Regions from separate parts of the Lysinibacillus sp. UBA6686 genome, predicted to be linked through region 2. Evidence: riboswitches for the same ligand, from Rfam matches in the RefSeq annotation. Region 2 holds a riboswitch; each other region holds the start of a gene.
The links. A riboswitch is a leader RNA that binds a small molecule or an ion and turns the genes downstream of it on or off. The one in region 2 is predicted to bind thiamine pyrophosphate.

Region 1 (8,004 bases), on a different contig from region 2:
TTCTGGTATTCGCTGGTTTTTACATACGTATTTTCCTGGAGATGTAACGATTGAAATGTGCACGAGTATGTCTGAGGCACCTCAAAGCATTCAGCAATTCGAGCCTGATGCAATCTTATTGAATATTGATTTATTCCCAAATAATCGTTTAACTGCTCTAAATCATGTTTTCCAAAAATATTCTGGGGCTATTTTAGCAATGACCACAGAGCCCTTATTTAAAAATGCGTTAAAAGCTATTGATTTACAGGTACAGCATCTTTTTGTAAAACCCATTGATTTAGAAGTATTAAAACAAAAGCTTACGACTATCTCTCTTCGTGTACCCCAGATCAACAATGCTGTTGAGAGGGCGACAGACGAATCCTTTTATTATCAATTATTTATAGATAGTAAGCCTAGCTCCATAGAGACAGCCAGGCATTTTACAATGATTGAGCCTGAGCATTCAGAAACATTAAACAAGCTATTTAATTGGCTACAGCAAACAGCAATTCACTATCATATGCAAGTCTACCCATTATCTGATAGTATCGTCTGCTTATTCCTAACAAATGATAGAAAGATCGTGGAAAAGGATGTTCGTACGCTGATAAAGGAATGGCGTTTAACAAGCAATAGCTCTTTAAATATTGGGATATATGATGGGGAACCTACAACTCTTAAGAATATGTATATCTTCACAAAGCGTGCCCTTCATCAAAGCTTTTACGAAGGATTCGGGCACATTTTTTATGCAAGTAAACAATTTGAAGCACAGCCATTTGATCCTTTGTTAACACCAGAGGAACAGCAATTACTAATCAGTAGTTTAGAAGAAGGCAATCTTGAAGCCGTTAAAACATTTTTATATCGACTATCCAATGAAGGAATTTATTATGAGCAAGATGACTTACGTATTCATCTAACTAGTGTCCTAGCGCAAATTCGCCGATTCATGCTGAAGTATAAATTGCATGAGAAAGCTGCTATTGAGCAAAACTACAGACAGCTTTTTCATTTAATTATCGAACATCCTATTTTTTATACCATACTAAACGGCATCATTTTATTTACACAAAGACTTATTGAACTGGCTCGTGAGGCACGAATGGAGAAAAGGGCCGATTATGTAGAGCTAGCAATAGAAATTATCGATCAACAATTTCAGGATAGTCGGTTATCTTTACCCTTTGTAGCCCATAAATTAGGAATTAGCCCCAATTATTTAAGTACAATTTTTTCAAAGAAGCAAGGCTTGCCCTTTAAACGCTACCTACAGCAGGCTCGAATTCATAGTGCCATGAAAATGCTTGTGGACACAGATTTTGCCATTAGCGAAATTGCCCATTTAAACGGATTTGAAGATTCCAATTATTTCATAAAAATATTTAAGCAGCAGATAGGCATGACACCCAATCGCTATCGGAAATCCTATTAATGAATTTTCATTTAGCTTGCTCTATTTTCAATTCTGACAAAGAAAACCGTGATTTATTTCATCTATATCGTATACAAGCATTTTGATATCATCACTAAAATTCAGGATTGATATTTCAATAAAGTGTGTTTATTGGGCAATTTTAGATTGCAGGCTACTTTAAATGTGCATAATAGAGAAAAAAATCAATGAAAAAGCATTTCATCTTCCTCTCTTACTTCTAAAATTGTTTTGAAAAGTGTTGTTTTGGGTAGTGAAATTATGCATAATTCTACTACTTTGCACATATAATAATAGTTTATATCTAAAAATAAAAATTCTTTAACGATAATTATTATAATATACTAGCAATTCTATTTTATATTTGCTATAGTTATTGATGAAGAGTTTGACTCACAATTTTTTTCAGGAGGTAAACTAATATGACAAACGCAAATGATCGTAGCCGTCGTTTTACAACAGCAGGTGGTGCTCCAGTAGTAAGCAACCACGACTCCATGTCAGCGGGTCCAAGAGGTCCTCTGTTACTTCAAGATGTATGGCTAGTTGAAAAATTAGCGAACTTCAACCGTGAAGTTATTCCAGAGCGTCGTATGCACGCAAAAGGTTCAGGTGCATTTGGTACCTTCACTGTAACGCATGATATTACTCAATATACAAAAGCAAAGATCTTCTCTGAGATTGGGAAGAAAACAGAAATGTTCGCGCGCTTCTCTACAGTTGCGGGTGAGCGTGGTGCAGCAGATGCTGAGCGAGATATTCGTGGCTTTGCCCTTAAATTTTATACAGAAGAAGGTAACTGGGATTTAGTTGGGAACAATACGCCTGTATTCTTCTTCCGTGATCCATTACACTTTACAGATTTAAATCACGTGGTAAAACGTGACCCACGTACAAATATGAAAAACTTAAACTCGAACTGGGATTTCTGGACATCACTACCAGAGGCACTTCACCAAGTCACAATAGTAATGTCTGACCGTGGTATTCCAGCTGGTTACCGAAATATGCATGGTTTTGGTTCTCACACGTATAGCTTTATCAATGCTGAAAATGAGCGTGTATGGGTAAAATTCCACTTCCGCACAGAGCAAGGCATTAAAAATTTAACAGGTGCTGAAGCAGAGGAAGTAGTCGGTAAAGACCGTGAATCTTCACAACGTGATTTATATGGTGCTATTGAGCAAGGTGATTTCCCTAAATGGAAAATGTACATTCAGGTAATGACTGAGGAACAAGCTCGCGAACTACCATATAACCCATTTGATTTAACAAAAGTATGGTATAAAAAAGATTTCCCATTAATTCCTGTAGGTGAATTCGAATTAAATAAAAACCCAGACAACTATTTTGCTGAGGTTGAGCAAGCTGCATTCGCTCCATCAAACATTGTTCCCGGTATTAGCTTCTCACCAGATAAAATGTTACAAGGACGAATCTTTGCTTATGCAGATGCACAACGCTACCGCCTAGGTGTAAATCATTATATGCTTCCAGTAAACGCCCCAAAATGTCCATTCCGTACTTTCCATCGTGATGGCGCTATGCGTTTTGACGGCAACCTTGGTTCAACTTTAGGCTATGAACCAAATAGCTACGGCGAATGGGAGCATAACTTAGACTATAAAGAGCCTGAATTACGCATTGATGGTAACGCAGGTATCCATGACTTCCGTGAAGATGATAACAACTACTTCGAGCAACCAGGGAAACTATTCCGCCTTATGACTGCAGAAGAACAACAACGCCTATTCGAAAATACAGCAAATGATATGGCACCTGTTGAAGAGTTCATCAAACGTCGCCACATTCTTCACTGCTATTTAGCTGATCCAGCATATGGTGAGGGTGTAGCAAAAGCAATGGGTCTTTCTTTAGAAGGTATGGATCTTTCTAATCCATACGTGAAACAACCATCTAACGTTTAATTCTTCCATCTATTATTGATATCCAAATCCAACTTTAACTCCATGTGAGCCACACTTCACATGGAGTTTTTTATTCAACGAAAAAGGTTTGTGCCTAAATAAACACAAACCTTCATTACATTATTATTGATAAATCTGACTGCCTGCTTTCTTAAATTCCTCTGCCTTTTCCTGCATCCCTTGATGAATTGCCTCTGTCGTATTTAAATCTTTTTCTTTTGCATAATTACGAATATCCTGCGAGATTCTCATACTACAGAACTTAGGCCCACACATTGAACAGAAGTGCGCAGTTTTTGCCCCCTCTGCTGGTAATGTTTCATCATGGTATTCAACTGCACGCTCTGGATCTAAAGACAGGTTGAATTGATCGCGCCAACGGAATTCAAAACGTGCCTTTGAAAGTGCATCATCTCGCTGCTGTGCTCCAGGATGTCCCTTCGCTAAATCAGCCGCGTGTGCAGCAATTTTATACGTAATCACCCCTACACGAACGTCCTCTCGATTTGGTAAGCCCAGATGCTCTTTTGGTGTCACGTAGCATAGCATTGCCGTACCAAACCAACCTATCATTGCCGCACCAATAGCAGATGTAATATGATCATAGCCAGGTGCAATATCTGTTGTCAGTGGTCCTAAAGTATAGAACGGAGCCTCCTTGCACACCTCTAATTGCTTGTCCATATTTTCTTTAATCAAATGCATTGGCACGTGGCCTGGCCCCTCCACCATCACCTGTACATCATGCTTCCAGGCAATCTGTGTTAATTCTCCTAACGTTTCAAGCTCTGCAAACTGTGCCTCGTCATTAGCATCTGCAATCGATCCAGGACGTAAGCCATCCCCTAACGAGAAGGCAACATCATATGTTTTCATGATTTCACAGATTTCTTCAAAATGTGTATATAAAAAGTTCTCTTGATGATGATATAAGCACCATTGCGCCATAATTGAACCTCCGCGTGACACAATGCCTGTCACACGATTTGCTGTTAGTGGCACATAACGCAACAGTACGCCTGCATGAATCGTAAAGTAATCGACGCCTTGCTCTGCCTGCTCGATTAACGTATCACGATACACCTCCCATGTTAAATCCTCAGCTACACCGTTTACCTTTTCAAGTGCTTGGTAAATTGGCACTGTTCCAACTGGCACCGCAGCATTACGGATAATCCATTCACGCGTCGTATGAATGTGCTTACCAGTCGATAAATCCATTATATTATCAGCACCCCAGCGTGTTGCCCAAGTCATTTTCTCCACCTCTTCTGCAATAGAAGATGATACTGCTGAATTCCCAATATTAGCATTAATTTTCACATGGAAGCTACGTCCTATAATCATTGGCTCAGCTTCAGGATGATTAATATTAGAAGGCATAATCGCTCGCCCCGCTGCAATTTCAGCGCGAACAAATTCTGGTTCCATATTTTCACGAATCGCTACAAACTCCATTTCCGGTGTTATAATTCCCTTTCGTGCATAATGAAGCTGTGTGATATTTCTCCCCTTTTTCGCACGTATAGGTTTCCTAGATAGCTCAGGAAAAACGTTTTCTTGAATACGTGGATCATCAGCATTGCGGAAGCCATTATCCTCTGGTTTAATAGTTCGCCCTACATACTCCTCAACATCCCCTCGCTCTCTAATCCATTTACTTCGCAACGCTGGTAAGCCCCTCGTAATATCTACCTTATAGGCAGGGTTAGTATATGGACCGCTCGTATCATATACACGAACTGGAGCATTTTTCTCTTCTCCAAAGCTTCCTGTCGTTGGACTTAATGCAATTTCACGCATCGGTACCAAAATATCTGGTCTCGAACCCTCTACATAAACCTTTTTACTCCCCTCAAAGCTCGACATAATCGTAATGTTCTTTTCGCTAACTGTTGTCATGACCTACTTCTCTCCCTTATAGAAAATTCATACAAGGACCGAATCTAGCTCACCCCAACAAAAATAAAAACCGAATCCAAAAAATTTTGGATCCGGCTATGATTGTAAAAGGTATAATTATCGCATTATAAAGAGCACGCAATAATTTCTTAACTTTCCCACGCTGGTATGAGCCAGATCAGGTCCAAAGGGTCAAGAAACCTCTATGCGTTTCCCTCTCAGCCTGACTCATCAGACTCCCCTAGTCAATGCTATTAAGTTTGATGCTAGTGTAACAGATATTGCTAAGAGATGGAAGCTTCATTACTATTTTTTCCTTCAGAGTTTATATTTTTGCTTCATAAACTCTAAACGCTTTACCTGCTCCGTTAATTCATGAATCGTACTACTTAGCTGGCTCAATGTTGATTCTTGTAACTTTGATGCATCCGCTACTTCCTTTGTTTCTAACATAACAGCTTTAGATGCCTCATTCGTTTGCTCTAATGCCGTTAAGACAACGTTCGTGTTTTTAGACATTGTGTTTGTAACCTCAAAAACATTTTGTACATCTACCTCCACTACTTTTACTGCTTCAAACAAATGATCTAACTCATCACTAATGGCCATTACCAAATGGGCTCCCTCTTTAACTTCAACAGTACTATGGTCCATTTCTTTTAAAACCATTTCTGTCACGATTTTAAATTCATATATATGCTGACGAATATCTTCTGCTGACAGCTTTGTCATCTCTGCCAGCTTTTTCACCTCTTCTGCGACAATTGCAAAGCCTTTGCCATGCTCACCTGCTCTTGCTGCCTCAATCGCCGCATTTAAAGCCAATAAATTTGTTTGATCCGCAATACTTTGAATAACACCTATCATTTTTTCAATTGTACTATATCTTTCACCAAGAACATTCACATTTTTTGCCGTATGCGTTACCAAATCTGCCACGCCATTCATGCGGGCTGTAATCATTGCCGCTTCAGATTGACTGTGCTTCATAAGATTGGCTGTATTGGAGGAGCTTTTCATAACAGAAGAAACAGAGTCTGAAATCTGCATAATTCCTGCCGTCATTTCTTCAATTGTTTTAAAGGAGTGTGTCGCTAAGTCTCTTTGTCGATCCACACTCTCCTCTATTCCCCCTGCACTTTCAATCAGCTTGTTGCTTGAGTGCTGCACATTATCCCCTACCTCCTGTAAACTATCAGTGGCCTTAGATATATCTGTGCCAATCCCCGAAAGATTAAATATTATTTGATACATGGATTGCATCATCTCTTTAAATTTGCTACTAAAATCTGAAATATCATCATTCGATTCAAAGCTTATTTCATCCAATATTTGTTGAGCTTCTGCCATATTCCCATCTGTAAAAGCTATTGTTGCTCGTTTCATGATAAATATTGGCTTCAATGATTTTCGCATATACAAATACAATGTAGTCATCATAACGACACTCAATAAAATGACTATGCCTAAAAGTATAGGCAAGTACTTCGTTACAGCAGATTTTTGAATGCCGTAAATAATGGAGCTCTCAATATCTAATCCAACATATGCAACAATTTCACCATTTTCTGCTCTGACAGGAGCATAAGCAGAAATAAAATCTCCCCATCCCTCTACAGAAACAAACTCACTAAAGCCATCCTCATTATTAGAAATTGTTTTTACAACACTTTCATACGGTATATCCTCTATAATATCTCCAATTTGATAGGTTTCCTTACTATTTAAATCTCCTGCATCCACCAGCACCATCGATTGTTTACCATCAGGTGTTCCCTTGAATACATAAATATACGTTACATAATTGGTTTTCAGTATTGTCGTAAGCTCCTTCTGTAAATCAAGATACAGTGAACGGTTCTCTGGATTTTTAACTAGCTGCCCATACCTCTCTGAATCAAGCTGGTTCACGACATTTCTTGCTAGAATCATACTATTCTCTTTTAACGTCAACTCCACTATATTTTTTGTACTTTTATAGACAATAAGACCTAGAGCAACACTAAAAACAATCATAATAGCTACTAATAAGATGATAAATTTTTTCCATAACTCCATACCTTTACGCAAAGCTATGAACACCCCTTTGAATATTATTATTTAGTACCTATTTACCCTATGTATATATTTAAAATTACAATAAATTACAAAAACACTTTTATTTTCTAGTATTTTTCTTCATTTTACTTTTGGAGCATAAAAAAAAGCAATAAGCCATAAGCCTATTCCTTTTTTTACGTCATATGTTATGAAAGAAATAATAATTCTGCTAGATAAATAACGATTGTTACTGTAATACAGCTCACTATTGTTGAAAATAAAACAGTTTGTGCGGCTGTTGCTGATTCGATATCATATTCTAATGCTAAACTAGAACTATTTCGGGATGTTGGAAAAGCGCTAGCAATAAATAATGATTGTGCCACTACCCCATCTAGACCGAGTATATAAATAATGAATAAAGCAACTGCTGGTCCCAAAATTAGTCGTGTAAAACAGCTAATAATGACTGTTTTATTAAACATGGATTTTATTTCAAGCTGTGATAATTGGGCTCCTAACGTGATTAATGCCACAGCAATAAAACCGTCTGCAACATGATCTATTGGAATTTTAATAAACTGTGGCACTGCAAGATTAAAATAGTTCATTGCCACCCCTATAATAAGGGCATGAATGATAGGCATCTTAAGAAAATCCTTTACAATGGATATACCTGATTTTGTTGAGGAAATTAAGTTGTATAAGCCATAT
Region 2 (8,004 bases):
TTCCATCTCTAAATCCCGAAGTTCGTGAATTTCTTCTAATGTCATTGATTGCGACAATGTTATCCTTTTGACACCTGATTCCTTCAATAGCTCTGCTCCATATTTATTAACTGGTGCTAATTGTGAACCTGAAATAATTTGGATGTTCTTTTCCAAAGAATTAAGTAAATGACAGGATTGTATTGAAGATATTGTAATAGCATCTACACCTTTTTCAAGTGCTCTATAAACATGCTTTTGATAGTCTTTTTCAAAGCCAGTTGGGATGTATGGCGTATTGGCCATAAATATAACTCTAAGATTGTTTGCTTTTGCTAAAGCAATTATGTCGTCTATTTCCTCCCAATCTGAAAAGTGAGCAGGGTAATCTGCTACTGTTTGAAATTTGTTATCAAATGATAGCTGTTGAAAAAGCGGTGTTGAAACGCCAAAATATATTTCATTGGCACCTGCCTCTATCATTTCTTCCATCATAAATTTTGATCGCACAGGTGCTAGGATTTTTAAATTCTCCATCTTATCGCTTCCTTTCTATCCAACAGGGAGCATACTTCGTAGACGGTTAACAGATGCTTTTAGACTTTCCATAAAATAATCAATATCCTTGTAGTCCGTGTAATTACCAAAACTAATACGAATAGACGATTTTATTCGATCTTCAGACAGGCCGAGTGCTAACAATACATGAGATAAATTAGCCTTATCAGCACTACAGGCAGAGCCAATAGATACTGCAATACCATATGTTTGACTTAATAGAACAGCTAATGCTTCTGCTCGTATATTCAGAAAAGATAAATTAATAGTATTTTGTAATAAATCCTCACCTAACACAGGCCCATTAATTTCATAGTGTTCAATCGAATTTTCTAATTTATCTAGGAAATAGGATCTTAATGCGATTATTTTATTAGCATTATGCTCTAGCTCTTCTTTTGCCATTTCGCAGGCTTTACCAAAACCAATAATAGCTAATAGATTTTCTGTGCCACCACGAAAACCTTTTTCTTGCCCACCGCCATGAAGAAGCTGATCTAATTTACGTTCACCGTTTTTCAAGTACAATGCACCTGTGCCCTTAGGACCATATATTTTATGGGCAGCCATCGATAATGCATCCACTCCTAAATCCCGAACATCTATCTGGATTTTGCCAATCACCTGTACAGCGTCAACATGAAAGATTATATTGCTATTGATATTCTTAACTACTCTCACCATCTCTTGAATTGGTTGAATTGAGCCGATTTCATTGTTGGCAAACATGATTGAAACAAGCGCTGTATTCTCTTGAATAGCGTTTTTTAAATCTTCAATAGCAATGAAGCCATTAGTATCAACAGGTAAATAGGTAATTTCAGCACCCAGGGTAGATAAATATCGACATACTTCCAAGGTTGCAGCATGCTCAATTTTAGAAGTGATGATATGAAATGGGCGTTTATCCTTTGAAAAGAAATATCCTTTCAATGCAGTGTTAATCGACTCTGTACCACCAGAAGTAAAAAATATATCTGATTCTTCTGCATTAATTAATGTGGCAACATGTGAGCGTGCCTCTTCCATTTTTAATTTCGCTAACTGTCCAAAGGAGTGCGTGCTAGAGGGATTTCCAAATAGCATTATATTTTCTATCATAGTAGAAGCCACTTCCTCCCGAAGAGGAGTAGTGGCATTATAATCAAAATACCTTCCTATCATAAAAGCCTCCTAAGCTGCCGAACGTATTTGCTCAAATAACTCATGTAAAATATTTAAACAATGCATTTGAGGAGGCTCCAACTCCCCTAGCATTTTATCAATCTCATGTTGTGGTTGCTGCTTAATTTCTTCTATTGATTTATTAATGATAAATTCTGCAAATATATCAGCTGTTGCTAAAGATGTTGCACAACCATAGGCTTTATATTTTGCATCGAATATTTTCCCATCTTCTACCTTTACACTCATGAAAATTGTATCCCCACAAACAGAGTTACCAATTTTTAATTCCATATTTGCATCGGTTAGTTCACCTGAATGTCGAGGGTTGCTAAAATAATCAACAATGATAGAATTGTACATGTTTAGATCCTTTCTTATACTTCTGCCATTTCGCTTTTAGCTTCTGCGGCATCCATATGCTTCTCTAAATTAATGGCACAGCAACCAATTTCTGCACCTGCTACTCTAGAAAGGTATACCACCTTCTGACCGTTTCTTCCGCATTCACATGTATTTTCTTTCTTTAAATACACTAAATCCTCAGTTTGAATAAATCCTGGATATGACAAGGACGTAGGGTCAAATATTGCTAAAACACCTCTTTTTCCTTGTGGTACCTCTTCAGCTAAATTTTTGGGATTTCTTAATGAAAAATGAACCCAAGGTGGTACATGCTTAGAATGCTTCTCACACTCGATAGCTAAGATATTCGATTCAACTAATCCATACATATCCCTAATATTTTCTTCAGGAATACCTAAAAATTCAGCACATTCTTTATTGTATTGTTCTCGAGGTATCTCCATACCAGAGAAGCGTTTCCAGCCCCCTAGATTGATAATCATCGTCTTTTGATCCAACTTCAAATGAATATTATTTGTTTTTAAATAATTGACCAATTTATAAATTAAAAATGGTGGTCCTATGATGTGACACGTATGAATGTTTTGCCATTTTTCTAAAGTTTCTATTGCCTCTTTTGGTTTGAAGGATGCTCTCTTAACAAGACATCGTGTTGCATCAAACAAACCTGAGAGCATATTTAGTACTTTTACCATTCCCATTTCTGGCATTTCTTCTGGAGATGGGAATAGGAAGAGACCAGCACCACGAGAGAAGGCGAACATCTCTCTATACATTGCATATATACTAAATACGCAATTGTTTAATGTTTCCGCATCCCTTCTTGATATACTTGGGATACCACTAGTTCCTGTACTTCGCATTTCAAATTCAATATTCTCTAAAGATGTTGATAGTAATAAATGAGAATCAGGTCTTTTAAAGCTTGTCACCGGAATAAGTGGGATTTTTTGTATATCATCTAAACTTTGTACATCTGCAGGTGTTATACCGCTATCCTCGCACAGCATTCGATAAAAGCTATTGTTTTCATAATGATATTTAAAATTTTGAGAGATTAAATAACCCTTTAATTCATTAACTTTTTCTTCATCCCACTGAAATAACTGTTGAGTTGACCCAATGACTGCTGTAACTGGATTAATACCTAATTCTCTTAAATTTTCCATTGCTGCTTGAATAGTTACCATTTCATTTCCTCTCCTTTTTAATATCAATTTCTCTCGGATTCTCGGCTTTTGATTGCCTAATAAAGAACCAAAAGGAAGCCGTTACACAGGAATTATTAAAGGAACATCAACCATATATCAATCACTAATTATTACAAATTTTGTAATATAGTTGACATAAAAAGATTAACATAAGAACAAATGGTGTAACCCCTAATTCAATACAAGAAAAAAAGTAAATTCCACAAAAAAACTTGTGGAATTTACAAATTGAACACTACATTATTATTGCAAAATATTTATCATTTAGTAGTTTAAGAATAAACCATTGGTCCACTATTTCGTGTAATCCTAACTATTAGCAAACCATTTTTCTTTGTGATAGACTGTACTATATTTGATTAGAAAAAGGGGGGTATTCGATGACCCAGCAGAAGTCCAATAAGGCGGCTTTGTATATTTTAATGTTTAATATGTTTATCGCAATGGGGAGTATTGGGATTATTATTCCTGTAATGCCCGAGTATTTAAGAATATTTGGTGCTGCAGGACAAGTTCTAGGTATGCTTATTGCAACGTTCGCCTTCGCTCAATTCGTTTTTTCTCCAATTGCTGGGAATCTTTCGGATCAGTATGGTCGAAAAAATCTTATTATTTTCGGACTTATACTAACAGGACTTGCTCAAATCGGCTTTGGACTTTCTACAGAAGTGTGGATGCTCTTCTTAGCACGCTTTTTAGGTGGCCTTGGATCAGCCTTTGTGGCACCTCCTATTATGGCATTTGTCGCAGATGTTACAACATATGAAGAACGTGGAAAAGGGATGGGGATGCTTGGTGCTGCCATGTCTCTTGGCTTTATGATAGGACCCGGTATTGGTGGTTTCTTATCACATGTTAGCTTACATTTTCCATTTTATACAGCTGGAGCTGCGGCTATTTTGGCTTCTATTTTATCGTTCTTTTTATTACCATCTACCAAACCAAACGCAGCACAAAAAATGCATAAGCAAGACAATCTCGCGAAACAAATGGTACGTTCAGTACATATGCCTTACTTTGTTATGCTCATTATTATGATGGTATTCTCGTTCGGAATTGCTAATTTCCAAACGACTTTATCATTATTTGTTACAGAAAAGTTTCATTATACACCTGGGGATATTGCTATTATTTTAGTAGTGGGTGGTGCTTTTGGTGTAGTTGTACAAATGTTTGTTATTACACCACTCTTTAATCGTTATGGTGAAATGAAGGTCGTATTAGTCAATTTATTTATTGCAGCCATATCGATCTACTTAATATTATTCGTATCTGGGTTTGCCCTTATTTTAGTTGTTGCGACAATCTTCTCGACAGCCACAACATTAATTCGTCCTGCTGTTAACACACTGATCTCCAAGCTTGCCGAAAATGAGCAAGGATTTGCAGCAGGTCTGAATAATGCTTATATGAGTCTTGGCAATATGATTGGTCCAGCATTGGCGGGTATTTTATTTGATTGGAATATGAATAGCCCTTATATATTTGGTGCTATTATTTTAATGGCTTGCTTCTTCCTTGCCCTTATCTGGACAATGAAAAAAGCGCCGCATCTTATGCAGCCTGATTCCAAATAATCTGAAAAGTTATTGACTATTATTAGTAGTATGATACATTTATGTTGTTACAATGCTAAACAGAAATTGAATAATTATTACCACTAGGGGAGTCTTTAAAAGGCTGAGACGTATATGACCATATACGGACCCTTTGAACCTGATCTAGTTCATACTAGCGGAGGGAAGTGGCGACATCTTGCTTTTTGATATGTAAATGCAAGGCCGCTTCCTATTGTTTTCAGGGAGCGGCCTTTTTGTGCTTGCCAGTTTAGCAGAGATAACAATTCATTTTATATTTCAAGGGAGTGTAACTTATGTCAGTTCGAAAATTAACCATCATGGCCTTATTAGTGGCAATTGCCATAGCAGGTTCTACCTTCGTTTCAATTCCAATAGGGATTGCGCGAGCTTATCCGATACAACATGCCATCAATGTCATCGGTGCCATTCTACTCGGACCAATACCAACTATTATCATTGCCCTTACTACAGCGATTATTCGTATTTTAACAGGGACAGGCTCCCTATTAGCCATTCCTGGCAGTGTCATTGGCGCATTTTGTGCAGCACTGGCTTATAAATACAGTGGTATGCCTTGGCTAGCGGGCGTTGGTGAAATAGTAGGAACTGGCATTATCGCCTCCCTCATTGCCGTACCATATGCATATATCTTAATGGGGACATCCGTAGCATCAATGTTTTTCATGCCTGCCTTTTTAACCTCTAGTATTATTGGTGCTATTTTTGGTGTAGCAATTGCTAATAGTTTACGAAATACTGCACTTATTAAAAATTTTCGTTAAATTTTTCAGAGCAAGGATTTCCCTCTTGAGCAGGGTTTCCCTTTGAACGAAAGCTTCTTCCTTTTCACTTTAAAACGAAAAAACAGTGCAAAATAATCAATCATTTTGCACTGTCATTTAATCCAAATTATCTTTTCTTCATGCCCTTTAATAGCTGAGCAACATTTGTATCCTCTGCCTGTGTGGTTTTATTTTCAACAAGCTGCTCTTTTTTCTTCGACTTAGCAAAGAAGCTCCAGCCAAAGCGTCGGATTGTAATATCGATGAAGAACAGTAACATACCTGCTAATATAAGCCATGTTGCTATATTTTGACGATCTGCGCCTTTCTTCGTAAATTCACGAAATACCTCCTTCGGTTCTTTCAAAACAGAGCCACCCGTTTGCTTTGTCAGTTCTTCCACCAGCTTATCGTTTACAGGTCGTAACTCATATTCAGCACTGTAAGGTACACTTATACCCGCTTGAAAAATAGCTTGATCTTCATCAGCGATACGGAAGAAAATTAACCCTGGCTCCGCTTGCACAACTGCCCGAATCTGTGAGGCTGAAATAGCCTCAAGCTGTGTTTCAAGTTCTTCTCCTGCTTCATTGACAGCTACAACATCTAAAAAAGCTGCTTCATTGGTAGGATCTGTAATAACAAATGAACCATCCGATTCTAAACGTACGTCGTAGGCAACATCATTATAGCTTGGGAGCATTTGTGAAATAAGTGTTTGCCAAAACGTTCCCCAATCCTGCCATCTTGCCCAGTCACCTGTCCATTTACCTGTCGAATCAGAAGTAAAGGCAAATGTCTTACCAAGACCATATTGCCACTGCGCTAGTACTGGATCCTCTTTCTCGCTTTCAGCAATGACAGAGGCCCCCTGCTTTGCTGTTGTTCCAATATAAGCATTCATTTGAGGTACACCATTTGCAAATAACGTGTTCCAACCAGATGCATTGTAGATGGTTGGATAGAAGGGATTATCCTCAATATATGTGCGTGAAATCATTGCCGTTTCACGGGATAAAATAGAAGGTATTGTCTGCTCATCAACAACGTCATAGAATCGTCCGGTACCCATTTCACTAAGCGCTTCAAGTAAATTGGCATCTGCATCCTGTCCAATCGCTACAGTAGATAATGTTACACCATTCTCTTTTCCTTCAGCGATTAAGTCTTCATAATTTCCTGACTGTGACTGTCCATCTGTTAATAGAATAATATGCTTACGCTGTAGCTTTAAATCTGCTAAGTTTTCATAGGCCCTTGCGAGAGATCCATAAATCTCTGTCCCACCGCCTGGCGTTACGGATAAAATCGTATCCACAGCCTCTTCCTTATTGTTAAGTGGACCTGTTTCGATAATTTCCCAAGGTCGATCATCAAAGGCAATAAAGCCGAGCGTATCTTCATCTCGTAGCATTTCGACAGAACGAGCCGCCGCCTCCTTAGCTAGCTCTAGCTTCGATCCATACATACTGCCAGAGCGGTCAAGCACGATTACCAGTCCTAATGAAGGCAATTGTTCTTTTCCTTTAATCTCCATTTCAACAGGTAGTAAAGTTTCAATTGGTGTTTTAAAATAGCCGCCCAAGCCAAAGCTATTTTCGCCCCCTACCATCGTAAAGCCAACGCCAAAGTTTTTGACTGCCTGCTCAATCACATTCATTTTGGCCTCGCCCACTAAATGTCCTGGCACATTGTCAAAAATAATGGCATTGTACTGTAGATAACTTGAAAGCTCATTTGGCAAACTTTGAGCATCTACAACATTAAAGGAAATGGATTGTTTACCAAGAGCGGCTGCTATAGGTGATGCGCTATCATAACCATTAACAATTAGTAAATGTGGTTCACTTTGCACCATTGTAATGCTGGTTAGTTTATTATTTTCAAATATGGCATCCTGCTCTACCTGTACAACAGCTTCATACTTTACAAGCCCCTCTGCTGTAGCGGTATGTTTATAGGTAAATACATTGGAGCCTTGTGCAAGCTCTACAGCCTCCCGGTGAACAAGTTTGTCGTTTTCATATAATAGAAGCTCACCTTTATTAGCCGCTGTTGCATGAACTTCTGTAACTAATTGCTGCTGCTCACCCACATATGCAACCTGTGGGGTTACAAAGCTTTTCAATGATACATCTGTAGAAACTGGTTGATGAAATGGAACAACATCAACGCTTATATTGGACCCTTTAAATTTCGAGGCAAACTCTAAGGCATTGCCCTTTGTTTCATTACCATCTGTTAGAAGTACCAATCGTGTTGCCTTTTTCGAATTAACAATCCCCGAAGCAAGCTGTAGACTTTGTTCAATATTTGTTTGATCTGTTGCTTCTATGTTTGTAAACTTCGGCACTTCCTTTAATG
Region 3 (8,004 bases), on a different contig from region 2:
ATTATGTTAACAAATCCAGCATTAATTTCGGTACCTCTTGGTTTCCTTGGTGGTTTCATTGGAACATTACTTTCTAAAGAAAGTGATGACAAGAAATATCGCGAAGTGGATGTTAAAGCAAACACAGGTATTTCTGTACAAGACGTATCTCACTAATAATATGACAACTACCTCGTAAGTAACTTACTTACGAGGTTTTACATTTTCTGTTTTATTCAGTATTATATTGATAATAAGCAATTGGAGGTAATCCTATGTCACAATCAAAAGCCAAAAAGAAACGTATGCATTTAAAGCGTACAAAAGGAAAAAATGTTGAAATCGATCGTCAATCCTCCCCTTTTAGTACACATGAACGTGTCACAAAGACTAAGCAAGAAACCTTGGAACGCAACTTCACAAAATACAAAAAGCAGCGTATAGATGAATAAACATTCTATATACTGCTTTTTTATTTATGATAGATTGTAAAATGATTTTGTATTTTGTGTAATGCTTTTAGCCGCTTCCTGCATTAATATCCCTTTTATTGATGCAATGACCGCTATAGAATGATTTATCATCCAGGGAGATGTACGTTTATTTTCAAACGAAGCTTCAAATGGCCAAGGTCCATCCGTTTCCACCATGATTAGCTCGATTGGATATCTCGTAATAAGCTGTTGAATCTCCTCCTCATACGTACAATCAGGTGTAACAGAAATAAAATAGCCATTCTGAATCATGCGTTCTATTACTTTCTCATCTCCCTTGAACCAATGGAAATGGGCTTTCGTTACTTGATGTTTTTCAAGCAAATCACAAACAAGTGCTGCATCCTCATAAACGGCATGTAAAATAATTGGTTTATCTAATTCCTTTGCTAACAAAATAAACCTTTCCAACAATGCTGTATATGGACGATAATCAATAGATTTTTCTTGCTTTAAATAATAAGGCAAACCTACTTCCCCTATTGCTATCATTTCATGTGCATGTTGACGTATCCAATCAAATAAAGCATCCATTTCCATTTTACTAGGTAAGACTTGCTCCGGATGAAAGCCAAATGCAGCCTTTACATTTTTATAGGTTTTCGATAGCATCCACGTTTTTTCACATGATGCAAGATTCATACTCACAGCAATAACATATTCTGCCTCCTCTAGTAAAGAGGGTATATCGTTGTCTTGATACTGATCTAAATGAATATGAGCATCAATCAACATAAACATCATCCTTTTCTTCTTTTAAAAAGATAAATAATTGTTCTTTTAATGCTGTAAATGTCTCAGAATGACGAATTTTCTCCTGACGTGGTCGTGCAAAAGGAACAACTATCTCTTGTTTAATTGTTGCTGGTCGTTTTGATAGCACAATAATCCGATCTGCCAAAAATAGCGCTTCCTCAATACTATGGGTAACAAATAAAATGGATTTTCGATATTTTTCCCAAATGGATAATAGCCAAGCCTGCATTTCCATTCTCGTAAACTCATCTAGTGCAGAAAATGGCTCATCTAAGCATAATATAGGCTTGTCACTAACGATTGCACGGATAAAGGACACTCGCTGTTGCATACCTCCAGATAGTTCATTCGGATAGGCATTTATAAATGAAGCAAGACCCACTTTTGCTAACCACTCCTTCGCAAGTTCCACATTCGGCTTTTGCTGAAGCTCCTCTACAATTGTGACATTTTCTAAAATGGTTCGCCATGGTAGTAAACAGGGTTGCTGAGGCATATAGCCAATTGTTCCTCTGTTCTGCTGTATATCTGCACCATCTAATAAAATGGCTCCCTTATCAATAGAAGAAACACCACCAATTAGTTGAAATAGTGTGCTTTTCCCGCTACCAGATGGGCCAATGATTGCCACAAATTCACCGTCCTTAACCTCAAAGGATAAATCTTGAATGACCTGAAGAGAATCAAAGGATTTATCAATATTTTGAACGCTTAGCATGGAATCCTCTCCCCCTCACAATGATTTTTTCTAGCAGTCGAATAGCGCTAAATAACACTAAACTTAAACATATAATAGCCAAAATGGCAACAAACACACGATCTGTACGAAATGATGACTGTGCCAATGTCATATAGACCCCAATTCCCTTTTTAGCACCTAGCCACTCCGCAATAACAGCCCCCATAATGCTGTAGGTAGCGGCAATTTTAATACCCGAAAAAATAGATGGATATGCAAATGGCCATTCTAGCTTCCAAAAGGTTTGTGCCTTTGTTGCCCCAATCATCTCAAAATAATGCTTCAACTCTGGTGAGGTTTGACGAAAGCCATCCATTGCTGCAATAACAATCGGAAAAAAGCATACTAGGCAAATAATGATAAGCTTGGGTAATAAACCAAAGCCAAACCAAATAATTAACAAGGGCGCTAGGACAAGTATTGGAACGTTTTGTGACATAATAAGAATGGGATAAAATAGCTCTCGAATAAATGAAAAACGATGTAGGAGCACAGCAACTGCTAGTCCACAACATATGCCAATTGTAAGTCCTAGTAAAGCTAATTGCACGGTTGCGAAGGCATGAGGCAAAAATGTTTCAAACGATCGTACCCCTTCTGCTAAAATAGCACTTGGTGCCGGCAATAACCAATGCGGGATATCTGCCAAACGCACGATTAGCTCCCATATGAATAAGAGGAAGGCGATAAAAATTATCGACCTTCCCTTTTGTATTGCCTGCTTCATCACTGGTATTTCTCCGTTAATGTATCCATAGTAATACCTGATGGCTGATATAAAATTTTCACTTGGGTAATAACATTGATAGCCCCAAGCTCTATCATTTTGTTATTCATTCGTTCTATAATTTGTAGTAACGTTGTCAGCTCCCCTTCCATCGTCGTTTCTAAAGGATGCACCTCATATTTCACGCCTGATGCATCAATAATAGCAATGGCCGCATCGACAAATGGAATCACATCTTCATATTTTTCTGTTTTCGGAATAATTTGTACACTGATTAATGAGTTTGCCATGTTACTTCGTCTCCTTTTTCGGTAAAAAGTCGTTTGTAAATGCTTGTTCTGCGTTAAATTCGCCCTCTAAAACGTTGTTACTAGTCATCCACTTCGCATAGTTTTCCCAGACAGCTAGCTTTTGCTCGCCCCATTGAGCAGCGTCATCCTGATATTTATCTGCCAGCCACTCCTGACTTTTATGCACAAGGTCTTTATCTAAATCAGGTACTGCCTCAAGTAAAACATCTGCTGCCTCACCTGGATTACTGATCGCGTATTCATAGCCCTTTGCCACGGCAGCGACAAATGCTTCAACGATCTTTGGATCATCCTTAATCATTTTTTCATTTGTAGCAAGAACGGGTGTATAATAATCCAGTTGGTCACTATAATCTGTTAAATACAGCATGTTCAGCTTTTCACCACGAAGCTCAGCTTCAATCCCAGTCCAAGCATAATAAATCCATGCAAAATCAATATCTTTTTTCATCATTGTAAAGAAATCTATATCGCCAGCATTAATAATATCTAATTTATTAATATCTGCATTTTCAGTTTGCATTAATGATTGTAGTACGGCCTGCTCTAGTGGAGCTCCCCAGCCGCCATATGTTTTACCTTCAAATTTCTTCGGTGATGTAATACCTTTGGAGGCGATTGAGGCAAAGCCAGAAGTATTATGCTGAATAATCGCCGCAATCGATACTAGAGGTACACCCTGTACACGAGCCTGTGTAATTCCCTCCTGATAGCTTACGCCAAATTGTGCCTTGCCAGATGCTACAAGCTGATCTGCTCCTGCGTCACCAGGTTGTAAGATATCAACATCTAAGCCCTGCTCTTCAAAATAACCTAATTTCTTAGCAACATATAGCCCTGTATGATTTGTATTTGGCATCCAATCAAGTACAACGGACACCTTCTTTAACGCATGCTCATCCTTTTTGGTATCCTCTTTTTCGCTACAGCCCGCTAATGTTAAAAGGGCAGCCATAAGAACCAATAACCATTTTTTCATGCTGAATCCTCCCAGTAAGTAGTGTGAAAGTGTTCATGAAGGAATGCTCTAACCAGAAGAAAGCGTATTTATGGATTATCTGCACCCAAGATATGTACATTTAACAAAAAAACGCCCAGGATTTCTCCCAGACGTTGTCAATCAATATCAAAAATTTACTTTTTTTTGAATAGATGTTCCCTACGCTGGTACGAGCCAAATCAGGTTCAAAGGGTCAGCGTCTAACGGACACAATCTCAGCTGGCAACTACCAGCCCCCCTACATTCTTTCCATATGAACTTTTCGTTGATTATTATACCCATATCTCACTGTAAATGACAAGGCTCTATTTAATATTAACGCTGTAAAAATATTTTAATTGCAGCATCTTTCGCTTCATGAATTCCATCCTCCGTGAGATACTTTTCATTTATCCCAAATACCTGTAGTGTTCCTTCCTTAGTATATCGTGGCTCAAAGAGGACTAATGAAATATCTTTAAAGTCGTAAAGCGGTGTTAATGAACCATCTTCTTTGACTTGATAGGATTTAAAGCGATATTTTTCCTCCTTCGGTATCCATTCGTAAAGAGCAAGATTATTTTGATAGGCTGTTAAAGTAAGGGCTTTTTTACCATCAAGTTTATGATAGGAGCCATCTACTAAATCAACATATCCTGTCTCTAAGCTTTCTCCAGTTCTAAAGGAAGCGTAGATTTTATGATCAGTAAGTGCCACGTCATGTATGCCATTAAAAGGGAAATCATATTGTTTTTCTTTTTCCGTTCCAACATCATAGAGCGTAAAGCGGACCGTTTCTACACCATCTTTTTTAAAGGCTTTTGGAAGGAGCAACTTATTGTCCTGATAAATTGGAGGACTTACTGCAACTCCATCAAAAGATTGTTTATTTAGTTCTACATATTGTTTTACCTCGTTTGTACGCAGATTTGTTAAGCTATAAATGGTATCACCTGTCCTTGTATCAGATATTTCTGTTAGTAGCGTATCATCTTCGAAATCCATATAATTATTTGTAGAAAAGCCTTTGATCTCTAATGTTTCTCTATTTTTTACAAACACAGAATTCCTATCATCAGCCATCCAAACAAGCCAATTTTCATTTACTAACATTTTTGAAATAGGGAATTCACTTGTTTCTTCCGCTTTTTCAATATGTGTATCAAGTGCATAGGAATAAATGGTATTGCCTTCGTAATAATAAAAGGAGTTCGTTGCATCATCAAAGATAGCTGTAGATAATGTATTAGCAGATCGACCAGGGATACTAATTTCTTCATAGGATTGCTCAGTTATTTGCGATATTGCCAATTGTTCTTTTATTTCATCTATAAAAGGATAACTTAATAAGGCCGTAAGAGCTAAAGCTGAAATTCCTACCGCTACGGGCTTCCACATATGTTTTTTTACAGGGGTTTGCTGTTGCTCTAATCTTACATGAGCAGCCTCTAAAATCTCATCTTTTTTTTGGGGAGTTAATGCTATTTGATCTGGTATTGTAGCCTTTAATCGATTACGAAAATTCATTTCCATTATAAAATCCCTCCTTTTCTAATTGGATGCCTACTCGTTTTCTCCCCCTTGCTAGCCTTGTTTTCACTGTATTAACTGAACATTGTAAGATGGATGCGATATCGGTGATAGATAGTTCATCATAGTAATAAAGCCAAAGGACCTCTCGATATTTCGTTTCTAATGTAGTAATGCTGTGAGCAATTACATCCATTTCCTCCTGCTTTAAAATTTGAGATTCCACTGAAATAGAGGCTTCCTGCTTTTTAAAAAGACTAGTTAACTCTGTTTTCCGATATGCCCAGCTTTTAAAGTAATTATGACACTCGTTGACGACCATACGGTATAAGTAAGTTTTGACACTAGAACGCCCTTCAAATTGCTCCATATGAATGTAATAGCGGATGAATACTTCCTGTACAATATCCTCTGCCCTTTCTTTATTTTTTACATATGTATAAGCTAGTCGAAGTAAGTAATGACCGTATAAATCCATAACCTCCCGTAAATGTATATCTCTTTGTTGTTTCTCCAAGCAATTCCCTCCCTTCTTCAATTTGTATAAGTTAGACAAAGCACAATGCTTGTTGGTTTCACCTTTTCATTAATTTTATATTAATGCATTATTTAGCCGGTGCTGAATAACAATTAAAGAAGGGCACTTTAAAACTAAAAAAAGTCGATTTGCATCACAGTTTTGTGGCAAATCGACTTTTATCTTTTAAAAAGGCTTCGTCAATCTAGCTTGGATTTTGTTCTTTTTTTACTGTTAATACATGTGAAATCTGTCCATCAGTTGCAATATCTACCTTGAATGAGCCATTTGAATGACGATCTGCTCGCGTTAATGCTTGTACATCAATAACCTCTTGCACACCTTTTTCAGTTTCTATGATAACATGCTCCTCATCTGTAGCTTTGACTACTGCAACAATACGATGAGGGTTTGCTTTTAATTCTGTTAACACCTTTAAGCCCCGTTTTGCGCGACTTGCCATCTCAACTTCAGCTACATTCATTTTCTTCACAGCACCTCGCTGCGTTACAATCACAACATATTCTGTGTCGTTTGGCTGTAAAACATTAACACCCACTAATGCTTCCCCATCTTTTAAGGTAATTCCTTTAACACCACCAGTTTTGACACCTGTTACTGGTAATTCCTCCATTGGGAAACGAATCGCATAGGCTGTATCGGTTGTTAATAGTAATTCAGTGTCATCCGTTACGAAATCTGCAAAAATCATTTCATCGCCAGCTTTAACATTCATTGTCTTTATCGGCTTTGAATAACGGGTAACTGCATAATCTGCTAAAGGCGAGCGTTTAATTTGTCCATCTTTCGTAGCCGTTAAAATATAAGTATTCGCTTGCTCAAATGTCTCGAAACCATAGACCGCAATAATGGATTCATCCTCTCCAGTCGGCACAATACTTGAAATATGCTGACCGAGATCCTTCCAGCGAATGTCTGGTAGCTCATGAACAGGCTGATAAATATAATTGCCTCGATTGGTGAACAGTAGCAGATGATGCTGTGTATTTAAGGTTTCTTCATATAATAAATAATCTGAATCCTTCATCGCAATATCCTGACCATTTGAGGCTGCATGGGAACGTGTGGAAGTACGTTTAATATAACCATCCTTAGTCACAGTCACGACAACCTCTTCACTTGGTACAAGGACATCTAATGTAATTTTGATTTCTTCAATTTCTTGTTCAATTTTCGAACGGCGTGGCTCTGTAAAGCGTTTTTTAATATCAAGCAACTCCTGTTTTATGACACGAATAAGCTTTGCCTCACTATTAAGAATGCCTTCTAGCTTGGCAATTAATTTATTTAATTCATCCTGTTCTTGGCGAAGCTCTGTAATGTCCGTGTTCGTTAAACGGTATAATTGCAAGCTAACGATCGCCTCAGATTGTACCTCTGTAAAGTCAAACTTAGTTTGTAAGTTTAATTTCGCATCTTTTTTATCATTTGAAGAACGAATCGTAGCAATTACTTCATCTAAAATAGACAATGCCTTAATTAAGCCGTCAACGATATGCGAACGATCCTTAGCCTTTTGTAAATCATAGATTGAACGGTTGGTAACGACTTCTTTTTGATGTGCAATATACGCATCAAGTAATAATGGCAGTGTCATCATCGTTGGACGACGATTATGAATGGCAATCATATTAAAATTATAAGCTACTTGTAAATCTGTTGTTTTAAATAAATAATTTAAAATACCTTGTCCTGGTACATCTTTTTTCAGTTCAATGACCACACGTAAACCTGTACGATCTGATTCATCACGAATTTCCGCGATACCTTCTAGACGCTTATCAACACGTTGCTCATCTATTTTTTTAACAAGGTTCGCTTTATTAACATCATATGGCAATTCCGTAATGACAATCTGCTCTTTGCCACCCTTAATTGGCTCCACAGCGGCTTGTGCACGGACAATGATTTTACCGCGGCCCGTTTCATAAGCTTTTTTGATGCCATCAAC
Region 4 (8,004 bases), on a different contig from region 2:
ATGAGGATATTGCAAAATTTAAAGATGTGTTAAATGAAGTATTGATGGAACTTAAAGGAGAATAATACAATGATTTGGAAAGAAATTTTAATTCGCTATGGCGAGCTTTCAACAAAAGGGCGCAATAAGATGGATTTTATCCGCCGATTGCGTGAAAATATTCGTCATGCGTTTGCAGATTTAGGACATTTACACATTCGTACAGAGCGTGATCGGATGTTTATCGCTATACAAAATGAAATTCAAATGAATGCTTTATTAGAAGGACTACCTAAAATTTTTGGCATACAATCTTTCAGCCCAGTGGCAGCGTGTGAAAAAGATATTGAAGCTATGAAAAAGCTCGCCATTACAATTATGGATACATTTAAAAATGAGCAGCTTACCTTTAAAGTAGAGGTGAAGCGCACAGATAAAACATTTCCATTAGAATCTCATGCTATTCAACGTGAAATTGGCGGCTATGTTTTACCAAATTACAAAAATCTATCAGTAAAGGTAAAGAATCCTGATATTGAGCTTCGTGTAGAAGTACGTCATGATGCAACTTATATGATGGCACAAGTGATTCCTGGTGCAGGAGGAATGCCAGTAGGTTCTAATGGGAAATCGCTGTTAATGCTTTCTGGTGGAATAGACAGTCCAGTCGCTGGCTATTTAATGATGAAGCGTGGTGTGCGCTTAGAGGCGATTCATTTCTTTAGTCCACCATATACAAGCCAAAATTCATTGGAAAAGGTAAAGGTACTAGCAAATGAATTAACGAAGTTTGGTGCAAGCATTCGTTTACATGTCATTCCTTTTACTGAAATACAGGTACTGATTAAAGAAAAAGTACCTTCAAATGTATCCATGACAACAACTCGCCGTATGATGTTAAAAGTTGCTGATAAGGTACGGGAGGAAATAGATGCACTCGCAATCGTAACAGGTGAAAGCCTTGGACAAGTGGCAAGTCAAACACTTGAAAGTCTTACTGCAATAAATGCTGTAACCAATACACCGATTTTACGTCCCTTGATCTCAACTGATAAATTAGAAATTATCGATATTGCTGAGAAAATTGGCACATACGAAACATCTATCCAGCCATTTGAAGATTGCTGCACCATTTTTACACCTGCAAGTCCAAAAACAAAGCCAAAGCTTGAGAAGGTTGAACATTACGAAAGCTTCTCGGATTTTGATGAATTAATTGAACGAGCTGTGAAAAATAGAGAGGTCTATATTTTCCCGAAAAAAGAACAAGAAACCGATAAATTTGCAGATCTTTTATAACGAGAATGAATTTATATTGATTCAGCAAAAAACTTCTATCTCTATAAATAGCGGAGTGCTTGTAAAGAAAAAAATCTGGTCGTAATTACACTAGATATAAAGTCGTCTCAAAAGCAAATTTTGAGGCGGCTTTTTTTAATTTCCCCTTTTTCCTATGGAGGTACAATTTACCTCTAAAAATTTTGTATTAAAAATCTAATATCGCACATTCTATATTCACAAGGAGGTGAGAGACATGGCTTCAAACAACAACCGCAGTTCAAACCAGCTTGCAGTACCTGGTGTACAACAAGCACTTGATCAAATGAAATACGAAATTGCACAAGAATTTGGTGTTCAATTAGGAGCTGACGCTTCAGCTCGTGCTAACGGTTCCGTTGGTGGTGAAATCACTAAACGTCTTGTACAAATGGCAGAATCTCAATTAAAAGGTATGCCAAACAACAATCAATAATTGCTGAATAAGTAATTATTAAGCTTAAAACCAGTGACCGTAAAAGGCACTGGTTTTAGTTTGCTTACATTTAGTTTAATTATCCTAAATAAAAAATGATTTAAACGTTGCTATTGTCTGGGAAATATCCTCACTATCACAAATAGCAGAAATAACAGCGATACCATCCGCACCAGCATCAATAACTGATTGTCCATTTGAACAATTTATGCCTCCAATTGCAACAATGGGAAGCTCAGGGTTTTCAATGCGTATGCCCTGCAAAAATTTTGTTCCACTTGGCGTTTTCGCATCGCTTTTAGAAGTAGTTGCAAAAATGGGACCAATTCCTACATAATCTGCTCCATATTGTAAAGCAGTTTCCAATTCAGCATGAGAATGAACTGAAACACCTAATATCATCTTTCCAATTTTTTTACGAATTTTAGATACAGGGAAATCCTCCTGACCAATATGAATTCCATCTGCCTTAAGTTTTACTGCAAGCTCTACATCATCATTGATAATAAACGGCACATTATACTGCTGACAAAGCTTTTGACAATGACGAGCAAAATTTTCATATTCTTGTCCTGTTAATGCACGAGGTCCCTTTTCTCGAAGCTGAAACATGGTGATCTCATGCTGTAAAGCTTTTTCAAGAACTTGTATTGGCTTCTGATGGACAACATTACCTGTGCCCATTATAAAATATAGCTGTAAATCATTACGATTCATGAATAATCACCTCACAAGTCTCCTTATAGTTTTGATAGGCAAAATGATTTGTCGGCCCATGCCCATTACCTAGAGCTAAATCATACGTTATTGCTAATTGAATAAATTTTTTTGCTTCGATAATTGCTTCTTTTATAGGAAGACCACTGCCCAAAAAAGCAGTTATGGCTGCTGAAAACGTACAGCCAGTACCATGTGTATTTTTTGATGCAATACGAGGAGTTTGCATAGAAAAAGAATGTCCATCTTTAAAAAATATATAATCAATGGCAAAATTCTTATCTGCTAAATGACCTCCTTTTATAATGACACATTGTACTCCAGTTTGTAGCAAGAGCTTGGCTACTTCTTTTATATCAGCTAAAGTGTTAATTTCTTTGCCAGTAAGCGTTTCGGCCTCTGGAATATTCGGAGTCACAATGGTTGCCACTGGCAGTAGAAGATTAATGATAGCATCAATGGCATCTTGTTGTAATAAGCTTTCTCCGCCCTTTGCAATCATCACAGGATCTACAATAAGTGGAACTTTGGTATTAGCCATTATCTGTGCAATAGTTTGTATAATGGCTGATGAAAATAGCATGCCTGTTTTCATAGCACTAATTGGGAAATCCTCCAATAGTGACTGTAGTTGTTGCTCAACAAAGCTTGCCTCAATGGGCATTACCCCTGATACACCAAGTGTATTTTGTGCGGTCAAAGCTGTAATGACAGAAGTTCCAAACACCTTTAATTCCTGAAAGGTTTTTAAATCAGCCTGTATACCAGCACCGCCGCCACTATCAGATCCAGCAATTGTCGTAACAACCTGCATTATCGTTCACCGTCCTTTGAAAGACGATATAGTTCATTCAATACAGCAATTTGAAAATCACCGATGTATTGTGTAGTAGAACCAGCTTGTTCAGCAATTTTTTTATAACATCTTAGTACATCTACTAATTGGTTATAGGGCTGATTGTCGGATACAAAAGCAGCGCAACAAATGGCACTTAATAAGCAGCCAGTACCGGTGACCTCTGTCATATGAGGATTTCCGCCTGTAATCCATTGTTGGTGATTTCCATCAGTTATGAAATCTTTTTCACCTGTGACAATCACTATACAATGATACAACTGAGCAATTCTTTTTGCTTCATTCTCTAAAGAAATTGAACCTGTTCCACTATCTACACCTTTTTGCTGCCATTTTACGTTGGCAATTGCGGCAAGCTCTCCAATATTGCAGCGAATTACTGCAAATTCAATCTCTTCTAACAGTTGCTTTACGGTTTGTTTTCGGTAGGTCGTGGCTCCAGCGCCAACTGGATCTAACACTACAGGTATGCCAAGTGCATTGGCTTTTTTTCCTGCAAGTATCATGGATTCTTTCGTTTTGTCATTAAGGGTACCAATATTTATCAATAAGCTTGAGGCAATTGCAACCATTTCCTCGACCTCATCATTGCCATCAGCCATAACTGGTGAGGCACCGATTGCTAAAAGCCCGTTTGCTTGAAAATTTGCCACTACATAATTTGTAATGCAATGAATTAGTGGGCTTTTTTTACGGATAGTTTGAAAAACCATTTTAAGTCCTCCTTTGTTGGATGGACGTAAGCGTGCAAAAAAGGCTCTTTTTTGTGCAAAAAATACACGCAAAGAGCCTTTCATCAATGAATTAGATGTGAATTGCTCCCTACGTCAGTATTAACTAACAGGTTCAAAGGGTCAGGTTTTACCTTCTCAACTCCTAATGAGTCCCCCTGCAATCTTGCTTTTAGTTGACCAAAATGTACCATACTTTTCTTTCCTGTTCAATAGATAGTTTTTATCTTCATTAGCAAATGTAGTTCTGTAGCGACAGCTACAATTACACCTAGGCGAAATTGATTGATGAACGTGACTGATGCCATATAGCAAAGTATGATAGTTGTCATGACTTTTCTAAAATAGAGTGCGAACCATTGAAAATGATAAAAATGGAGTTTTATAATGAGTCATAGCATAAGGGAGGCATTTGCCATGAAAAGACAGGATTTAATTGCACCTGAATGGTACAATATTACAGAGGAAATTGAAAAATATGCAAAGGATGCAAACAAGAATGCGCTCATTATTTATGATGAAAATGATGATGTTCAGTTTATTACATACGCACATTTACTGGCAAAGGCAAATCAGGCAGCACATGTTTTTACAAAACAAGGTTTAACAAAAGGTGATGTACTTATCGTGATGGTGCCTAGATCAGTAGAAGCCTATATTGTCTATATTGCTGCTCTAAAAGCTGGTATAACAATTATTCCTAGTTCAGAAATGCTAAGAGCGAAGGATATAGAATATCGTATAAACCACGCTCATGCAAAAGGCATTGTTGCATATGAGCCATATATTGAGCAATTTGATAACGTGAAAAACTTACAGGGCTTGCAGCAATTCGTAATAGGCACTGCTCACGAACCTTGGCAGTCATTACTTCAAAAAATGCAAGAACAACCAACAGACTACATAAGTTCAACGCCAACGAAAAGTTCAGACAAGGCATTTTTAGCTTATACAAGTGGTACAACAGGCAATCCTAAGGCAGCAGTACATACACATAGCTGGGGATTTGCACATTTACGAACAACAGCTCCAAATTGGTTAGGCGTACAGGAAGATGACATTGTTTGGGCTACGGCAGCTCCAGGTTGGCAAAAATGGATTTGGAGTCCATTCCTCGCTACATTAGGAAGTGGTGCAACCGCATTTGTGTACAAAGGCAAATTTAATGCAGCAACATATCTTACACTTCTTGAGAAATTCAATATTAATATTCTGTGCTGTACACCAACTGAATATCGATTTATGGCTGCACTAGAAAATTTACAAGATTTTAATTTAGAAAGTGTTCGTGAAGCCGTCTCAGCAGGAGAACCTCTAAATAGCGATGTAATAAAAGTGTTTGTGGATACTTTCGGTTTACAGGTAAGAGATGGCTATGGGCAAACTGAAAATACATTACTGGTTGGAACAATGGTAGGTATGGAGGCTAGAATTGGCTCAATGGGAAAACCAACTTCAGGAAATAAAGTAGAAATTATAGATGATTTTGGAAATCCTGTTGCAGTTGGAGAAGTAGGTGATATTGCCGTTCATCGTGAAACGCCTGCGTTATTTAAAAAATATTTACATGACCCTGAGCGTACCAGTTTACAATTTAGAGGAGATTGGTATATCACTGGTGATCGAGCATATAAAGATGTAGATGGTTATTTTTGGTTTGAGGGGCGAGGAGATGATGTTATTATTTCATCTGGCTATACAATAGGACCCTTTGAAGTAGAAGACGCTCTCATCAAACATGCTACAGTAAAAGAAGCGGCAGTTGTAGCAAGTCCAGATGAAGTTCGAGGAAATATTGTAAAGGCATTTGTGGTACTTAATGATGGAGAGTTAGGAAATGATAATCTTATTAAACAACTTCAAAATCATGTAAAAGCTTTAACAGCACCATATAAATATCCTCGGGCCATTGAATTTGTAACAGAATTGCCAAAGACTTCTTCAGGCAAAATCCGTCGTATTGAATTGCGTCAACAAGAAAAAAATAAATGTAATATTAAATAGTTATAGATTTACTTTTTGTCGAAAAATAATTTCCTAGGAAATAATGTCGAAAATCAAAGTTCATGAATTTTTATTGAGCTTTGATTTTTTTATGATATTCGGTAATATTAATTAGCAAACTTTTAAATAGTATTGCAAAAAAATGAAACATATTAGAAAGTTATTCGTATAACGTGTAGAGGAGGCGGAAAGACATGAATGTAAAAAGGTGGACTGCTTTAATTATTGCAGGTGTATTACTTGTATTTTCTTTAGGTATCAACACTGTATTTGCAATTTTTAAATCAGATTTATTTGGTAATTTTGACAGCATAATGGCTGGAAATGATTTGTCAGTTATGGAGACAGTTATCGAAAATGGTAATATGGATAAGCGGATAGCCTATTTAAAGATTGATGGAGCAATACAAGATATTGGCTCAAGTTCGTTATGGCAACCAGTAGCATATGACCATCAATTCTTTTTAGAGCAATTAGATAATATTTTAAATGATGATTCGATACAAGGTATTGTTTTAAGTGTCAATTCACCAGGTGGTGGTGTTAAAGAATCTGCAGAAATTTATAAAAGACTATTAAAAATTAAAGAAGAGCGACAAATACCAATTTATGTTTCTATGGATTCAATGGCTGCATCAGGAGGTTACTATATTTCAGCACCAGCCGATAAAATATTTGCACAACGTGATACAATAACAGGTTCAATAGGTGTCATTATGCAATCAATTAATTATCAGGCTTTGGCAGAAAAAGTTGGTATTAAGTATGAGACGTTTAAATCTGGTGAGCATAAGGACATGCTAAGTCCTATGCGGGAAGTAACAGCAGAAGAGCGTGCCATGATGCAGGATATGATTAATGAATCATATGAGGAATTCGTTGATATTGTTGAAAAAGGACGTAACATGTCTGAAGCAGAAGTTAAAAAAGTTGCTGATGGTCGAATACTTAGTGGTACAAAGGCACTTGAATCTGGCTTAATTGATGAAATTGGGGATCAGGAAGCTACGATTACTGCATTACGCGAAGATTTTGGTTTACAAGATGCTGAATTATTTGAGTATTCATATGAAATGGGTGGCTGGCAGTCATATGTTGGCATGAAGATTGGATCTGTCTTTGGTCCATCTACTGAGGAAAAAATGCTGATGAAAATCATGACAGATTATAAAGCACCGAAAATGATGTACTTATACGGCGAATACTAAGGGGGGAGCACAATGACAAACCATGAAATTGTTATGCAAGGTTCATCCTCTCTCAGTAATACGTTACTAATTGATCAATCCGAAAAAACAATCATGAATAAAAACTATGCTAAAAAAACAGCAGGATTTTGGATCCGTTTTTGGGCATTTTTATTAGACGGATTTATCATTACAGCAGTTGGTGGCATTTTCATTAACCCAATTTTTTATGTAATGGATTGGTCATTATCTGAAACAGTATGGTATGCACCCATTTCAATAATCACTGCTATCCTCTATTATAGTTATTTCGTTCTGATGACAAAGTTTTTTGGGCAAACATTAGGGAAAATGGTATTTGGATTACGTGTGGTTTCACTAAAGCATGATAAACTTACCTGGTCTGATGTGATATTTCGTGATTGGATTGGGCGAATAATTTGTAATATTTTTATGCCACTTTATATTCTTGTCGTTATTTTACCTGACAATAAAGGTTTACATGATTTCTTTGCGGATACAACTGTTGTGCATGAAAATACGTTTATTGAAAAGGAATTAACACAACCTCCACCCCCAATCAAAGAGGATAGTCTTACAACTGAACCTCTCATAGAAAAAGACATAGACATTCTTGAAGAAAAAAAAGAGGAATAGCAATTGGAGCTGTCTCAAGTAAATGGGGCAGCTCTTTTTTAGGTGCCTGAAATTGAATTACGGAGTTGTCTTAGTTGCAAACAATTCCCTTCATTTAGTAATATTATGTACATATGATGA

Region 1: another riboswitch for thiamine pyrophosphate. It lies ahead of thiC (phosphomethylpyrimidine synthase ThiC); the one in region 2 lies ahead of thiW (energy coupling factor transporter S component ThiW).
Region 3: another riboswitch for thiamine pyrophosphate. It lies ahead of B2R82_RS12275 (ABC transporter substrate-binding protein); the one in region 2 lies ahead of thiW (energy coupling factor transporter S component ThiW).
Region 4: another riboswitch for thiamine pyrophosphate. It lies ahead of thiM (hydroxyethylthiazole kinase); the one in region 2 lies ahead of thiW (energy coupling factor transporter S component ThiW).

Annotation. Positions count from the first base shown of each region.
Region 1 covers NZ_DKJS01000083.1:59,164-67,167, reverse strand. The annotation lists gene B2R82_RS22650 (helix-turn-helix domain-containing protein) at 1-1,420, shown strand, start outside; gene B2R82_RS22645 (catalase) at 1,843-3,348, shown strand; gene thiC (phosphomethylpyrimidine synthase ThiC) at 3,472-5,250, opposite strand; TPP riboswitch at 5,389-5,503, opposite strand; gene B2R82_RS22635 (methyl-accepting chemotaxis protein) at 5,569-7,320, opposite strand; gene B2R82_RS22630 (AEC family transporter) at 7,497-8,004, opposite strand, start outside.
Region 2 covers NZ_DKJS01000022.1:27,243-35,246, reverse strand. The annotation lists gene B2R82_RS05475 (peptidase U32 family protein) at 1-516, opposite strand, end outside; gene B2R82_RS05470 (cysteine desulfurase family protein) at 532-1,701, opposite strand; gene B2R82_RS05465 (iron-sulfur cluster assembly scaffold protein) at 1,711-2,064, opposite strand; gene B2R82_RS05460 (LuxE family acyl-protein synthetase) at 2,079-3,257, opposite strand; gene B2R82_RS05455 (MFS transporter) at 3,659-4,855, shown strand; TPP riboswitch at 4,931-5,038, shown strand; gene thiW (energy coupling factor transporter S component ThiW) at 5,152-5,640, shown strand; gene B2R82_RS05445 (VWA domain-containing protein) at 5,768-8,004, opposite strand, start outside.
Region 3 covers NZ_DKJS01000046.1:29,824-37,827, forward strand. The annotation lists gene B2R82_RS12245 (solute symporter family protein) at 1-156, shown strand, start outside; gene B2R82_RS12250 (hypothetical protein) at 255-431, shown strand; gene B2R82_RS12255 (TatD family hydrolase) at 456-1,208, opposite strand; gene B2R82_RS12260 (ABC transporter ATP-binding protein) at 1,198-1,947, opposite strand; gene B2R82_RS12265 (ABC transporter permease) at 1,925-2,695, opposite strand; gene B2R82_RS12270 (thiamine-binding protein) at 2,695-2,985, opposite strand; gene B2R82_RS12275 (ABC transporter substrate-binding protein) at 2,987-3,985, opposite strand; TPP riboswitch at 4,146-4,256, opposite strand; gene B2R82_RS12280 (hypothetical protein) at 4,322-5,518, opposite strand; gene B2R82_RS12285 (sigma-70 family RNA polymerase sigma factor) at 5,499-6,032, opposite strand; gene parC (DNA topoisomerase IV subunit A) at 6,238-8,004, opposite strand, start outside.
Region 4 covers NZ_DKJS01000037.1:84,779-92,782, reverse strand. The annotation lists gene B2R82_RS09605 (cysteine desulfurase family protein) at 1-65, shown strand, start outside; gene thiI (tRNA uracil 4-sulfurtransferase ThiI) at 70-1,278, shown strand; gene B2R82_RS09595 (alpha/beta-type small acid-soluble spore protein) at 1,514-1,732, shown strand; gene thiE (thiamine phosphate synthase) at 1,817-2,449, opposite strand; gene thiD (bifunctional hydroxymethylpyrimidine kinase/phosphomethylpyrimidine kinase) at 2,439-3,263, opposite strand; gene thiM (hydroxyethylthiazole kinase) at 3,263-4,018, opposite strand; TPP riboswitch at 4,108-4,206, opposite strand; gene mbcS (acyl-CoA synthetase MbcS) at 4,454-6,040, shown strand; gene sppA (signal peptide peptidase SppA) at 6,235-7,248, shown strand; gene B2R82_RS09565 (RDD family protein) at 7,261-7,884, shown strand.